2 regions of the Lysinibacillus sp. RC79 genome follow, and region 2 is predicted to be linked to the other one. Evidence: riboswitches for the same ligand, from Rfam matches in the RefSeq annotation. Region 2 holds a riboswitch; the other holds the start of a gene.
What was found. A riboswitch is a leader RNA that binds a small molecule or an ion and turns the genes downstream of it on or off. The one in region 2 is predicted to bind thiamine pyrophosphate.
Positions count from the first base shown of each region.

Region 1: linked by a shared signal. The riboswitch ahead of thiC (phosphomethylpyrimidine synthase ThiC) and the one ahead of ABH968_RS11415 (ABC transporter substrate-binding protein) in region 2 are both predicted to bind thiamine pyrophosphate.

Region 1 covers NZ_JBGCCD010000016.1:104,826-112,544, forward strand. Annotated here, with positions in the region: gene ABH968_RS16095 (methyl-accepting chemotaxis protein) at 1-1,884, shown strand, start outside; gene ABH968_RS16100 (AEC family transporter) at 2,047-2,976, shown strand; TPP riboswitch at 3,285-3,399, shown strand; gene thiC (phosphomethylpyrimidine synthase ThiC) at 3,537-5,315, shown strand; gene ABH968_RS16110 (catalase) at 5,453-6,958, opposite strand; gene ABH968_RS16115 (helix-turn-helix domain-containing protein) at 7,422-7,719, opposite strand, start outside.
Region 2 covers NZ_JBGCCD010000009.1:133,989-141,707, reverse strand. Annotated here, with positions in the region: gene parE (DNA topoisomerase IV subunit B) at 1-80, shown strand, start outside; gene parC (DNA topoisomerase IV subunit A) at 77-2,509, shown strand; TPP riboswitch at 2,744-2,853, shown strand; gene ABH968_RS11415 (ABC transporter substrate-binding protein) at 3,028-4,023, shown strand; gene ABH968_RS11410 (thiamine-binding protein) at 4,025-4,315, shown strand; gene ABH968_RS11405 (ABC transporter permease) at 4,315-5,085, shown strand; gene ABH968_RS11400 (ABC transporter ATP-binding protein) at 5,063-5,812, shown strand; gene ABH968_RS11395 (TatD family hydrolase) at 5,802-6,551, shown strand; gene ABH968_RS11390 (TetR/AcrR family transcriptional regulator) at 6,989-7,564, shown strand; gene ABH968_RS11385 (DUF5360 family protein) at 7,579-7,719, shown strand, end outside.

The DNA of each region.
Region 1 (7,719 bases), on a different contig from region 2:
ATAGTCGAGGGTATGGAGAAAAAAGGTAAGCTTTCTGCAGAAGACATAATAAAAATGATGGAAACTAACTTAGTTAATAATGAAGATTTACTTGCTGTAGGAGCTGTTTTTGAACCAAACTCCACAAACGTAGAGCCAACAATAAATGCTACTTTAGTGGATTCAAAAAATCGCTTTATACCTTATTTAAGTAAGGATGGAAATGAAATAACAACGTCTTTTATTGATGGCATCGATGACAAGAGTATTTCCGAGTGGTATTGGATACCAAAAGAAGAAGGAAGATCCGTTCTAACGGAGCCATACGAATATAATATCAAAGGACAAACAGTACTAATGACAACGATTGCTGTTCCGTTAGTCGATGCTTCGGGATCATTTTTTGGCACGTTGACGGCTGATATAGCTATTGATTATTTAAAGGGATTGACAGAGTCCGTAAAGCCAGATGGTGGCTATGCAGCTATTATTACTAATAATGGAGTTTTAACTGCAAATAGCTTTGGTGAGTCATTAAAAGGATTAAATATGCAGGACCATTTGGACTGGACAAGCATTAAACAAACAATGGATAGTGGCGAGCTAAAAAGTATGTATTTGGATTCCGAAGAGCTCAAGGAAAATTCATTTAACGTTTTTGCTCCTATGAATTTAGATGGGATTGATGAAACATGGACTGTACAATTAGTGCTACCAAAATCCAAAATATTAGAAACCTATAATCATGTGCTTACTTTTACCATCATAGCGTCAATTATTATAATTGTTTTAATGGCAGTTGCTAGTGCATTGTTTATCTATAAATTACTGAGGCCATTAAAGTTTTTACGCACTTCTATTGAAACGGCGGCAAATGGAGATTTAACTCAAAAAGTGGATGAGAAATATATTAAGCCTGATGAGATTGGTGCTGTTGCATTAGCTTATAATAATATGTTAGATCAAACGAATAGCGCCATTCAAACCGTGCTGAATGCTACGACATCACTCAATCAATCATCAAATTATGTTCATGAGGCGTTTAATGAAATAGTTGCTTCAAGTCAAGAGGTCTCGGTAGCTATTAATGAAATTGCGCAGGGAGCATCCAAGCAATCTGAGGATACAGAAGAAACCAATTATCGAATGATTGATTTATCCGATCAAATTGATGCTATTACAACGCTTTCAAATGAAATGGACGAGCTATCGAATAAAACGAAAACAACTACAGACGAAGGAATGAAAGAAGTCGAAAGCTTACGTGAACGTAACTCAGAAACGAATGCAATGAATGGACGTATTCAGCAGCAAATGGAGTCATTGGCGTCTAATATTGCCAATATCAATCAGATTATAGCGTCTATTCAAGGTATTACCGAGCAAACAAATTTATTAGCCTTAAATGCAAGCATAGAAGCTGCACGTGCTGGTGAACATGGTAAAGGTTTTGCAGTTGTCGCTGAGGAGGTACGAAAGCTAGCAGAGCAATCCAGAAATGAAACAGATGTTATTAAGCAAACAGTAGATAGCATTCTTGAAAATTCTCAGCAAACGGTAGCTGTCATTGCCTCAAACGCAGGCTTAATACAAGCTCAAAATGAGTCAGTACAAAGCACTGAGGTTGCGTTTAAAGACAATAGTGAGCTTTCTAGTTCTATTGCAACGTCAATTAGTGAGTTAATGACTAAACTTTCTCATATGTTAGAGCATAAAAATCAAGCGATAATGGCAATCCAAAGTATTTCTGCTATTTCTGAGGAGACTGCTGCATCTGCAGAACAGGTAAGTGCATCTGCTATTGACCAACAAGCGGAACTACAAAAGGTTGCAGAGTCCATCAATAATATGAACGAGGTTTCAAAAGAATTACAAGAGGTCGTTAATCGATTTAAGCTCGTTTAACTTTTTTCAGCAAAAGACTGCTTCAATATGTGAAGCAGTCTTTTTATTTATGGTAAAAGGCATTGGACTAAAAATGCCTCGTAAAGGGCTATGAGTTAACGGTGAGGTACATTGACCAAGTATTAAAACAGCACTACTATAGGAGAGGAAAGGGGACACGCTATGATGTATCTCGGTATGATTTTTTTTAAAATTGTAGCTCCAATTTTAGTGCTTTTAGTACTTGGTGCAGTTTTACAAAAGAAATTTCGCTTTAATTTAAAGGCGTTATCTCAACTTATTACATATTGTTTCATGCCCGCAGCTGTTTTTGTGAATATATATGAAACGAGTATAGAGCTGTCTGTGCTTGGGGAAGTTGCATTATTTATTCTACTCTTTATCGGAAGCCAAATGGTACTTAGTCACTTTCTAGCAAAGGGACTCGGCTTAGCAAAACCCGAGGCTGCGGTGTTTAAAAATAGTGTTGTCCTAATTAATTCAGGTAACTATGGTATTCCGGTTGCACAAATGATTTTCGTGACCCAGCCGATTGGAGTAGCGATTCAGGTCATTCTCGTAATATTTCAAAATATGACGACCTATACTTACGGCTTGTACAATTTAATCTCTTCAACAAAATCGGGCATGTCTATTGTGAAAGACTTCCTCAAAATGCCTATTATTCATGCACTTATTATTGGTGTTGCAATGAACTATTTTAATATCGCTATTCCGCAGTTTGTAAAAATTCCGATAGACCATGTGGCAGATGGCTTTATCGCAGTAGCATTAATAACTTTAGGGGCACAACTATCACAGCTTGAAATCAAATCCATGTTCAATAAAATGGTATTCATTAGCTGTTTTACACGACTAGTCATAGGGCCAGCCGTAGCATTGCTGATCATTTATGTACTTGGCCTTGACGGTGTCGTGGCACAATCACTTTTTATAGCTAGTTCGTTCCCGACATCGCGAAATAGTTCTAGTCTGGCATTAGAATATGACGTAGAATCGGCAACTGCTGCACAAACAGTATTATTTTCAACGATTGTGAGCTGTATTACAGTGACGATTGTGATTTACGTAGCGGAACTGTTGTTTACCTAACAGCTGGATGTTATTCGGAATAAGATAGAGTGACAGCCCATCTGGAGTAAGCGGTTTTCCTTCTGATTTTTAAAAATAGGATAATCACCAAAAGTTAGGGATTATACTTTTTAAAACGTATGCCATGTAAATAAGTTGATTGGAGTGGAGGCTGGGCGACTCCTTGGGGATTAGCGGCTCATCGGACGCCCCCAGGAAAGCGCCCAGCCGGAACGGAAATCAACCACACGTTATGATGATGACACAAAAATATTCAAATGAAGCTTCCATCTCTTAACAATATCTGCTACACTAGCATCAAACTTAATAGCATTAACTAGGGGAGTCTGATGAGTCAGGCTGAGAGGGAAACGCATAGAGGTTTCTTGACCCTTTGGACCTGATCTGGCTCATACCAGCGTGGGAAAGTTAACCATTATTGCACTCTACGTTATTTGCAATAACTATACCTTTACATTCTTAGCCGGATCCAAATTTTTTTTTGGATTCGGCTTTTTGTTTTTGTTGGGGTGAGCTAGATTCGGTCCTTGGAATAAATGTAAAAGGGAGCGAAGTAGTTTATGACAACAGTTAGCGACAAGAATATTACGATTATGTCAAGTTTTGAAGGAAGTAAAAAAGTTTACGTAGAAGGATCTCGACCAGATATTTTAGTGCCAATGCGTGAAATTGCTCTAAGTCCGACGACAGGAAGCTTTGGTGAAGAGGAAAATGCGCCAGTACGTGTTTATGATACGAGCGGCCCGTACACTGATCCTGCATATAAGGTGGATATTACAAAAGGATTGCCAGCTTTATGTAGTGTATGGATCAAAGAACGAGGTGACGTTGAAGAATACGAAGGTCGTACTATCAAGCCAGAAGATAATGGATTCCGTAAAGCTGATGATCCACGAATGAATGAAAATGTTTTTCCGGATTTATCTAGAAAGCCTTTGCGTGCGAAGAAAGGTAAAAATGTAACACAGCTTCACTATGCACGAAAGGGAATTATTACTCCAGAAATGGAATTTGTAGCGATTCGCGAAAATATGGACCCAGAATTTGTGCGCTCAGAGATCGCGGCAGGACGTGCTATTTTGCCATCTAATATTAATCACCCTGAGGCAGAGCCGATGATTATTGGACGTAACTTCCACGTAAAAATTAACGCCAATATTGGAAATTCAGCGGTGTCATCCTCTATTGCAGAAGAGGTAGAAAAAATGACGTGGGCTACACGCTGGGGTGCTGATAACATTATGGATTTATCTACTGGTAAGCATATTCATACGACACGTGAATGGATTATCCGTAATGCCGCGGTGCCAGTGGGAACGGTGCCGATTTATCAAGCGTTAGAAAAAGTAAATGGTGTGGCAGAGGATTTAACGTGGGAAGTGTATCGTGATACGTTAATCGAACAGGCAGAGCAAGGTGTTGATTACTTCACGATTCATGCAGGGGTATTGCTACGCTATGTGCCATTAACGGCTAATCGTGTAACAGGCATAGTGTCTCGAGGAGGCTCGATTATGGCACAGTGGTGTTTATATCACCATCAAGAAAGCTTCTTATATACTCATTTTGAAGAAATTTGCGAAATTATGAAAACCTATGATGTTGCCTTCTCTTTAGGTGATGGTTTACGTCCTGGTTCTATTGCAGATGCAAATGATGAGGCTCAGTTTGCGGAGCTAGAAACGCTAGGGGAATTAACGCAAATCGCCTGGAAGCATGATGTACAGGTGATGGTAGAGGGACCAGGGCATGTGCCAATGCATCTTATTAAAGAAAATATGGATAAGCAATTAGAGGTGTGTAAGGAAGCTCCTTTTTATACTTTAGGGCCACTGACAACAGATATTGCTCCTGGCTATGACCATATTACATCGGCTATTGGTGCTGCGATGATCGGTTGGTATGGTACAGCAATGCTATGTTATGTGACGCCTAAAGAGCATCTAGGCTTACCAAATCGTGAGGATGTTCGTGTAGGGGTTATTACGTATAAAATTGCTGCACACGCGGCAGATTTAGCGAAAGGGCATCCGGGAGCACAGCAGCGTGACGATGCACTATCTAAGGCACGCTTTGAATTCCGCTGGCGGGATCAATTCAACCTATCGCTTGATCCAGAGCGTGCAGTCGAATACCATGATGAAACATTGCCTGCAGAAGGGGCGAAAACTGCGCACTTCTGTTCAATGTGTGGCCCTAAGTTTTGTAGTATGAGAATCTCACAGGATATTCGTAATTATGCAAAAGAAGGAGACCTAAATACTACTGAAGCAATCCACAAAGGTATGCAGGAGAAAGCCGAGGAATTTAAAAAGGCAGGCAGTCAAATTTATCAATAATTATTAGAGCAGGCTTGTATCTATCAGATATAAGCCTTTTTTGGTCATTAAGATAAAAAAACTCCATGTGAGGTTGCCCTTCACATGGAGTAAAAAGTTGGATTTGGATATCAATAATATTTGGAATATGTGGAGAATTAAACGTTAGTTGGTTGTTTTACGTATGGGTTTGAAAGATCCACGCCTTCTAATGAAAGACCCATAGCTTTTGCTACACCTTCACCATATGCTGGATCAGCTAGATAGCAGTGCAGGATATGGCGACGTTTGATGAACTCTTCAACTGACGCCATATCATTAGCAGTATTTTCGAATAGGCGTTGTTGTTGTTCAGCAGTCATTAGGCGGAATAATTTACCCGGCTGCTCGAAGTAATTGTTGTCGTCTTCACGGAAGTCATGGATACCAGCATTACCATCAATACGTAATTCAGGCTCCTTGTAGTCTAAATTATGCTCCCATTCACCATAGCTATTTGGTTCATAGCCTAAAGTTGAACCAAGATTGCCGTCGAAACGCATAGCACCATCACGGTGGAACGTACGGAATGGACATTTTGGTGCGTTTACAGGAAGCGAGTAGTGGTTCACTCCTAAACGGTAGCGCTGTGCATCTCCATATGCAAAGATACGAGCCTGTAACATTTTGTCTGGCGAGAAGCTAATACCAGGAATAATGTTAGATGGTGCAAATGCAGCTTGCTCAACTTCCGCAAAGTAGTTGTCCGCATTTTTATTTAACTCGAATTCCCCCACAGGAATTAATGGGAAGTCTTTTTTATACCATACTTTCGTTAAATCAAATGGGTTATATGGTAATTCACGTGCTTGTTCCTCTGTCATTACTTGAATATACATTTTCCATTTAGGGAAATCGCTATTTTCAATTGCCTCATATAGATCGCGTTGTGAAGATTCACGGTCATTACTAATCACTTCAGCAGCCTCGGCACCAGTTAAGTTTTTAATGCCTTGCTCTGTAGTAAAGTGGAATTTAACCCATACGCGCTCATTTTCTTCATTAATAAAGCTATAAGTGTGAGAACCGAAACCATGCATATTGCGGTAACCTGACGGAATACCACGATCAGACATAACGATTGTTACTTGGTGAAGCGCCTCTGGTAATGAAGTCCAGAAATCCCAGTTTGAATTCGCATTTTTCATATTTGTACGTGGGTCACGTTTTACCACGTGGTTTAAATCTGTGAAGTGTAAAGGATCACGGAAGAAGAATACAGGTGTGTTGTTACCAACTAAATCCCAGTTACCTTCTTCAGTATAGAACTTAAGTGCAAAGCCACGAATATCGCGCTCAGCATCCGCTGCACCACGTTCACCTGCAACTGTGGAGAAGCGTGCAAACATTTCAGTCTTCTTCCCAACTTCTGAGAAGATTTTTGCTTTTGTATATTTAGTAATATCATGCGTTACAGTGAAAGTACCGAATGCACCTGAACCTTTAGCGTGCATACGACGTTCAGGAATAACTTCACGGTTGAAGTTTGCTAATTTCTCAACTAGCCATACATCCTGAAGTAATAGAGGACCACGAGGACCTGCTGACATTGAATCGTGGTTGCTTACTACTGGAGCGCCACCTGCTGTTGTAAATCGACGGCTACGATCATTTTCATTTGTCATATTAGTTTACCTCCTGAAGAAAAATTGTGAGTCAAACTCTTCATCAATAACTATAACAAACACAAACTAGAATTGCTAGTAAATTATAATTATTATTGTTAAAGAATCTTTATAGTAAGATATAAACTATAAATATATGCTGAATTTAAAGGAGTTATGAATAACATTTACCACTAATTTAGTTTTTTTAAACATTTTCGAGAATTACTTAAAAATAAGTTATAAAGAAGAGCAAGCTCAAGAATAAAAGAAATTAAAATGAACTCTTTTGTTTATTTATTCTTATTGAAAATAGAATATGATAATTGAAAATAATACTTGATTACAGTTAAGGTTGGGCATTTCACTTCTTGGGGATCAGATATCGATGAGATCCCGCGAAAATAAAGCCTCTATCCGCTACTCTTTCGTACGAACTCCTAGTTGGAACGGAAATCCACTCCATGTTACTTATTTAGCCTTTTTATGTTTTACGATAACGATGAGGAGTAATTCCGATGTGCTGTTTAAAAATTTTAATGAAGTAATTCGAGTCTTCAAAACCATTTAAATAGGCAATTTCGCTAATGGCAAAATCAGTTTCTACAAGCATTTTTGTAGCGTTATGAATTCGGACTTGCTGCAGGTAGCGTTTAAGTGGCAAGCCTTGCTTCTTTGAAAAAATCGTACTTAAATAATTGGGGCTAATACCCAGTTTATGGGCAACGTAAGGTAAAGATAACCCGCTATTCTGAAATTGTTGGTCGATAATTTCTATGGCC
Region 2 (7,719 bases):
CTAATGTAGACTTCGGCATGGAGGATGATTCAAATATTTTAGAAAATGAATTCATCCAACAAGAGGAGGACCAAGCATGAGTAGTACGGAAAAGTTTCAAGATTTACCTTTAGAAGAAGTAATGGGTGACCGCTTTGGTCGCTATAGTAAATATATTATTCAAGACCGCGCGTTGCCTGATGCACGTGACGGTCTTAAGCCTGTGCAACGACGTATTTTATATGCGATGTTTACAGAGGGCAATACAAACGAAAAACCATTCCGTAAATCAGCCAAAACTGTCGGTAATGTTATCGGTAATTATCACCCACACGGTGACAGTTCAGTATATGAAGCAATGGTGCGTATGAGTCAGGATTGGAAGGCGCGCCATATGCTTATTGAAATGCATGGGAATAACGGCTCTGTTGATGGTGACCCACCGGCAGCGATGCGTTATACAGAGGCAAGACTTTCTGCTATTGCAGAGGAGATGCTCCGCGATATTGGCAAGAAAACCGTTGAATTTGTACCAAACTTTGATGATCAGGATATGGAGCCGACTGTTTTACCAGCTCGTTTCCCGAACTTACTAGTCAACGGCTCAACGGGTATTTCGGCCGGTTATGCCACGGACATCCCTCCTCACGCACTTGATGAGGTGCTAGACGGTGTTCTAATGCGCTTAGATAAGCCGAACTCCACTGTTGATGAATTAATGACCGTTATTAAAGGCCCTGATTTCCCAACAGGTGGTATTATTCAAGGTGTCGATGGCATTAAAAAGGCGTACGAAACAGGACGCGGTAAAATCATTGTGCGTGCTCAAGCAGTCGTTGAGCCAATTAAAGGCGGCAAAGAGCAAATCGTTATTACGGAATTACCGTATGATGTCAATAAAGCAAATCTTGTGAAGAAAATTGATGAGCAACGTGTTGATAAACGACTTGAAGGGATTGCGGAAATTCGTGATGAATCGGATCGTACAGGCCTACGCGTTGTCATAGAACTGAAAAAGGATGTTCCGGGACCAGGAATTTTAAATTACTTGTTCAAAACAACTGATTTACAAGTAGCTTATAATTTTAATATGATTGCGATCCATAATCGTCGTCCGACAATGATGACATTGCCATTGTTACTGGATTCTTATATTGCCCATCAAAAGGAAGTCGTGACGAACCGCTCCATTTATGATTTGCAAAAGGCTAAAGATCGTTCGCATATTGTTGAAGGCTTGATCAAGGCGCTGTCCATTTTAGATGAAGTCATTGCAACGATTCGTTCTTCTAATGATAAACGAGATGCGAAAACGAATTTACAGGTGAAGTTTGATTTTACAGAAGTGCAATCAGAGGCAATCGTTAGCTTGCAATTATATCGTTTAACAAATACAGATATCACAGAACTTCGCAATGAACAAGATGAATTAAATAAACTTATCGCCAAGCTTGAAGGTATTCTTAATAGTGAAGCAAAACTTGTACGTGTTATTAAACAGGAACTACTTGACATTAAAAAGCGCTTTGCAGAGCCACGTCGTTCAAAAATCGAACAAGAAATTGAAGAAATTAAAATTACGTTAGATGTTCTTGTCCCAAGTGAAGAGGTCGTAGTGACTGTCACAAAGGATGGCTATATTAAGCGTACATCTACACGTTCACATGCAGCTTCGAATGGTCAAGATTTTGCGATGAAGGATTCCGATTATTTGTTATATGAAGCGAATTTAAATACGCAGCATCATCTATTACTGTTCACAAATCGAGGCAATTATATCTATCAGCCTGTCCATGAACTACCTGATATTCGTTGGAAGGATCTTGGTCAGCATATTTCAAGTATTGTGCCAACCGGGGAAGATGAATCTATTATTGCTGTATACGGTTTTGAAACATTCGAACAGGCCAATACGTATATTTTAACGGCTACGAAAGATGGACAAATTAAACGCTCACTTTTAGCAGATTATGCCGTTACACGCTATTCGAAGCCAATCAAAACGATGAATGTCAAGTCAGGCGATGAAATGATTTTTGTAGATATCGTGACGGACGAGGCAGAACTAATGTTAACGACAGATACGGCTTATGCTATTCGTTTCCCAATGGAGGAATTACCAGTAACAGGTGTAAAAACAGGCGGCGTCAAAGGAATTACGCTGAAAGAGGGAGAGGCATTAGTCGGCGTTAATGTTTTACCGCCAAATGACACGGCATATGTTGCGATTGTGACGCAGCGTGGTGCAGTGAAGAAAATGAATGTAGCCGAGGTAGAAATGACTAGTCGTGCGAAACGCGGTTTAAAAGTGTTAACAGAATTAAAAGCGAACCCACATCGTATCGTGGCTGTAGTCAAGGCTACTAATGACGAACAGCTGATCATCGAAACAGAAAAAGGCGTACAAGAGATTATTGATGTACAAGCATTAACTCGAGCAGATCGCCATTCAAACGGTTCCTTTAAAGTAGATATTGCTACAGACGGTGCCATTTCACATGTATTAACGGCCAAAAAAGAAGAGAAATAAAACTAATTTTCTAGCCCACGCTCCTTTTGAGAGCTGGGCTTTTTATATCTAAATTGAAAAAACAAGCTTTAAGCTATGCCTAATCTATACAATCTAAAGAAGGGAGGGAATCGTTGAATTCAGAAAATAGAATTCAAGATAGAGATGGGCTTTTATATTTACAGCGCTTTCGGCAAATAGAGCCTTGTCATTTCCGGATAGTTATGGGTATAATAATCACGAAAAGTTCATATGGAAAGAATGTAGGGGGGCTGGTGTTGCCAGCTGAGATTGTGTCCGATAGACGCTGACCCTTTGAACCTGATTTGGCTCGTACCAGCGTAGGGAACATCTATTCAAAAAATTTAAATTTTTGATACTGATTACAAAACGTCTGGGAGGAATCCTAGGCGTTTTTTATGTTACAAGCAATTGTTGTATGCACAAAACTTGGGTGCAGACATAAAGTGAATACGCTTTCTTCTGGTCAACACATTCATTCATGAACACTTTCAAACTACTTACTGGGAGGATTCAGCATGAAAAAATGGTTATTGATCCTGTTGGCTGCGCTTTTAACATTAGCGGGCTGTAGCGAAAAAGAGGATAAAAAGGATGCTAAGGGATTAACAAAAGTATCGGTCGTTCTCGACTGGACACCGAACACAAATCATACAGGCTTATATGTAGCGAAAAAACTTGGCTACTTTAAGGAACAGGGCTTAGATGTTGATATTTTATTACCTGGCGAAGCGGGTGCAGATCAGCTTGTGGCATCTGGTAAAGCTCAGTTTGGTGTAAGCTATCAGGAAGGGGTTACACAGGCACGTGTGCAGGATGTACCTTTAGTATCGATTGCAGCGATTATTCAACATAATACTTCTGGCTTTGCATCCATTGCATCAAAAGGGATTACGTCACCGAAGGATTTTGAAGGTAAAACATATGGTGGCTGGGGTGCACCACTTGAACAGGCAGTACTACAATCACTTATGCAAACAGAAAATGCGGATATTAATAAGTTAGATATTGTCAATGCAGGCGATATAGATTTCTTCACAATGATGAAAAAAGATATTGATTTTGCGTGGATTTATTATGCATGGACAGGTATCGAAGCAGAACAACGTGGTGAAAAACTGAACATGTTATATTTAACAGATTATAGTGATCAGTTAGATTATTACACACCTGTACTTGCAACAAATGAAAAAATGATTAAGAATGACCCAGAGACGGTAAAAGCATTTGTCGCTGCTGCAGCAAAGGGCTATGAATATGCGATAAAACATCCAAATGAGGCAGCTGATATTTTACTAGAAGCGGTACCTGATTTAGATAAAAACCTTGTGCATAAAAGTCAGGAATGGCTAGCAGATAAGTATCAAGACGACGCTGCACAATGGGGCGAGCAAAAGCTAGCTGTCTGGGAAAACTATGCGAAATGGATGGCCAGCAACAAAGTTTTAGAGGGCGAATTTAACGCAAAACAAGCATTTACAAACGACTTTTTACCGAAAAAGGAGACAAAATAGTATGGCAAACTCATTAATAAGTGTACAAATTATCCCGAAAACTGAAAAATATGAAGATGTGATCCCATTTGTCGATGCAGCGATTATGGTTATCGACGCATCTGGGGTGAAATATGAAGTTCATCCATTAGAAACGACAATGGAGGGTGAGCTATCGACTTTACTACAAATCATTGAAAAAATGAATGATAAGATGATTGAGCTTGGCGCTATTAATGTCATTACACAAGTGAAAATTTTATATCAGCCATCCGGTATTACTATGGATACACTAACGGAGAAATATCAGTGATGAGGCAGGCTTTCAAACAAGGAAGGACGATAATTTTTATCGCCTTCCTCTTATTCATATGGGAACTAATTGTCCGTTTTGCAGACGTGCCACATTGGCTATTGCCCGCACCAAGTGCCATTTTAAAAGAAGGCTTGCAATCGTATGAGACGTTTGTGCCACATGCTTTTGCGACTGTTCAATTAGCACTTCTTGGTCTAGCCATCGGGATATTATGTGGATTAACGGTTGCCGTGCTATTACATCGTTTTACGTTTGTGCGGGAGCTATTTTATCCTATTCTCATTATGTCGCAGAATGTCCCTGTGCTCGTCCTAGCACCGTTATTAATCATTTGGTTTGGCTTTGGTTTATTGCCAAAGCTCATTATTATTTGTCTTGTGTGCTTTTTCCCCATCGTTATTTCGGCAATGGATGGCTTTCGTCAAACCTCACCTGAGCTGAAGCATTATTTTGAGATGATTGGTGCAACGAAAGCACAAACCTTTTGGAAGCTTGAATGGCCATTTGCGTACCCGGCAATTTTTTCAGGCATTAAAATTGCGGCAACGTATAGCGTAATGGGGGCTGTCATTGCAGAATGGCTAGGTGCGAAAAAGGGAATTGGTGTCTATATGACATTGGCACAATCTTCATTTCGGACGGATCGTGTATTTGTAGCGATTTTTGCTATCATTTTTTTAAGTTTACTATTATTTAGTGCTATTCAATTATTAGAAAAACTTGTTGTGAAGGGGAGAGGACTCCATGCTAAGCATTCAAAACATTGATAAATCCTTTGATGCTCTTCCGGTTATTCGAAATTTATCTTTTGAGGTGAAGGACGGCGAATTTGTGGCGATTATCGGTCCGTCAGGCAGTGGAAAAAGTACACTCTTTCAATTAATTGGCGGTGTTTCTTCTATTGATAAGGGTGCCATTTTATTAAACGATACAGATATCCAGCAAAAAAGAGGAACGATTGGCTATATGCCTCAGCAGCCATGCTTATTACCATGGCGTACGATAGTAGAAAACGTCACGATGGTCGAGGAGCTTCATGGAAAACCAAATGTCAACGTTGCGAAGGAATGGTTAGACAAAGTGGGGCTCGCAGCGTTTGAAAATGCGTATCCCAATGAGCTGTCGGGTGGTATGCAACAGCGAGTATCGTTTATACGTGCAATTGTCAGTAATAAGCCCATTCTATGTTTAGATGAGCCGTTTTCTGCGCTTGATGAGTTTACAAGGCTTGAAATGCAGGCTTGGCTTTTATCGATATGGGAGAAAGATCGGAAATCTATACTGTTCGTTACACATAGTATCGAGGAAGCTCTCTTTTTAGCTGATCGTATCATCGTACTCACGAAACGGCCTGCAACGATTAAAAAAGAAATTATCGTACCTTTTGCAAGGCCACGACAAGAAGAAATTCGCCATTCCGCTACATTTACAGCATTGAAGCAACAGCTATTCACGTATTTAAAAGAAGAAAAGGATGAGGCGAATGTTGATTGATGCACATATTCATTTAGATCAATATAAGGAAAACGACATACCAACTTTGCTAGAGGAAGCTGAACATGTAATTGCCGTGAGCATGAATCTTCAATCGTGTGAGAAGACGTTGAAGCTGTCGAAAGCCTATGCAAAGGTAAAAGCAGCGTTTGGCTTTCATCCCGAACAACCGTTACCTAGTGATACGGAGGAACAAGCTTTATTCGATTGGATACGCCAACACGCTCATGAAATGGTGGCGATTGGCGAGGTAGGATTGCCTTATTATTTGAGACAAGAGAAGGCTATTGATGATCGTCCTTATGTAGCATTGTTAGAACGATTTATTGTATTGGCAAAGGAATTAAATAAACCGATTGTGTTACATGCGGTTTATGAGGATGCGGCTATTGTTTGTGATTTGCTAGAAAAACATCATGTAACGAAAGTGCATTTTCATTGGTTTAAAGGTGATGCGGAAGTGATTGAACGGATGATTCATAATGGGTATTTCATTTCTGTAACGCCTGATTGTACGTATGAGGCTGAGATTCAACAGCTGATCAAAAAATATCCAATCGAGCTGTTGATGGTAGAAACAGATGGACCATGGCCATTCGAAGGTGCTTTTAAAAATAAACGAACATCTCCTTGGATGATGGATCATTCCATCGAGGTTATCGCTTCGTTAAAGGGGCTTACAACACAGGAAGCGGCGCGCATCATCACAAGAAATACGACAATATTTTATCATTTATAATAGATAACACAGCTGTTCTTTTAAAGAGCGGTTGTGTTTTTTATCAATTTCCGATAAAAGAGTTGAACGCCGGTAGAACAGCGGACATCGCTGATAAAAGTACCAGAATCGCTGATAAAACCTCGAACATCGCTGATAAAAGAGCCGAAATCGCTGATAAAACCTCGAACATCGCTGATAAAGCACCAAACATCGCTGATAAAAATACAAATCATGATATAGATATTAACGTAGGACAAAATCTAAAATGAAGCAATAAGACTTCTAACCGCATGAACTGCGGGGATAGACTATTTCAAACTTTTGGTTACGAAGATGTTCTTAGGAATCCTCCACTTGGGAGTACCTCAATTGACATTATTTTCATTAGGTACTATTATTAAATGGAAAACATGGAAAATAAAAATGTTTTTTCATTTTCCGATTGGTAGGTGATCATGTTGAAAGATAGAATTTTAAAGGTATCAATGAGTGAAGCTGAACGAAAAGGATTCCGATTTACGATGGGGGAGCTAGCAAAGCAGCTTGGTATGAGTACTAAAACATTGTATGGATACTATCCCTCAAAAGAAGAACTACTAAATGAGATGATTGATCTAGCAATTGATGAAATGAAGATGAAAGAGAATGAAATACTGCATGATTCAACTTTAAATCTATTAGAAAAACTACAGAAATGTCTTGTACTCATTCCAGCTGATTTTCAATTTGCTCAGCTCCAATATTTAGAGGAGCTTCAACGATATTACCCGAAGCAATGGGAAACTGTAGATCAATTTATTCATGAACAATGGACAGGCATCTTTTTGTTACTAGATGAAGGGATTGCCGCAAATAAAATACGTCCCATTAATAAAGAAATATTTATAGAAGTCTATATTGGAGGACTTTATCGATTGATGGAACATGCATCAAAAAACAGAAATATGATTTCACTTCAGGATACAATGCACGAAATGGTGGACATTCTTATGTTTGGAATTCTTAAAGGTGACGTTCATGAAGAAAACTGAATGGGAGGCTGTAAATGAGTAAAGCTTTAAGATTACTATTTTTAGTTACAGATTTCTTTTTTATACTCTATTGGCTTGTCACTTTTTTTCATTTGATTCCAGAAGAGTATTTATATCAGGATTATCAAAATGAATTATTAGTAATATGGAATTGG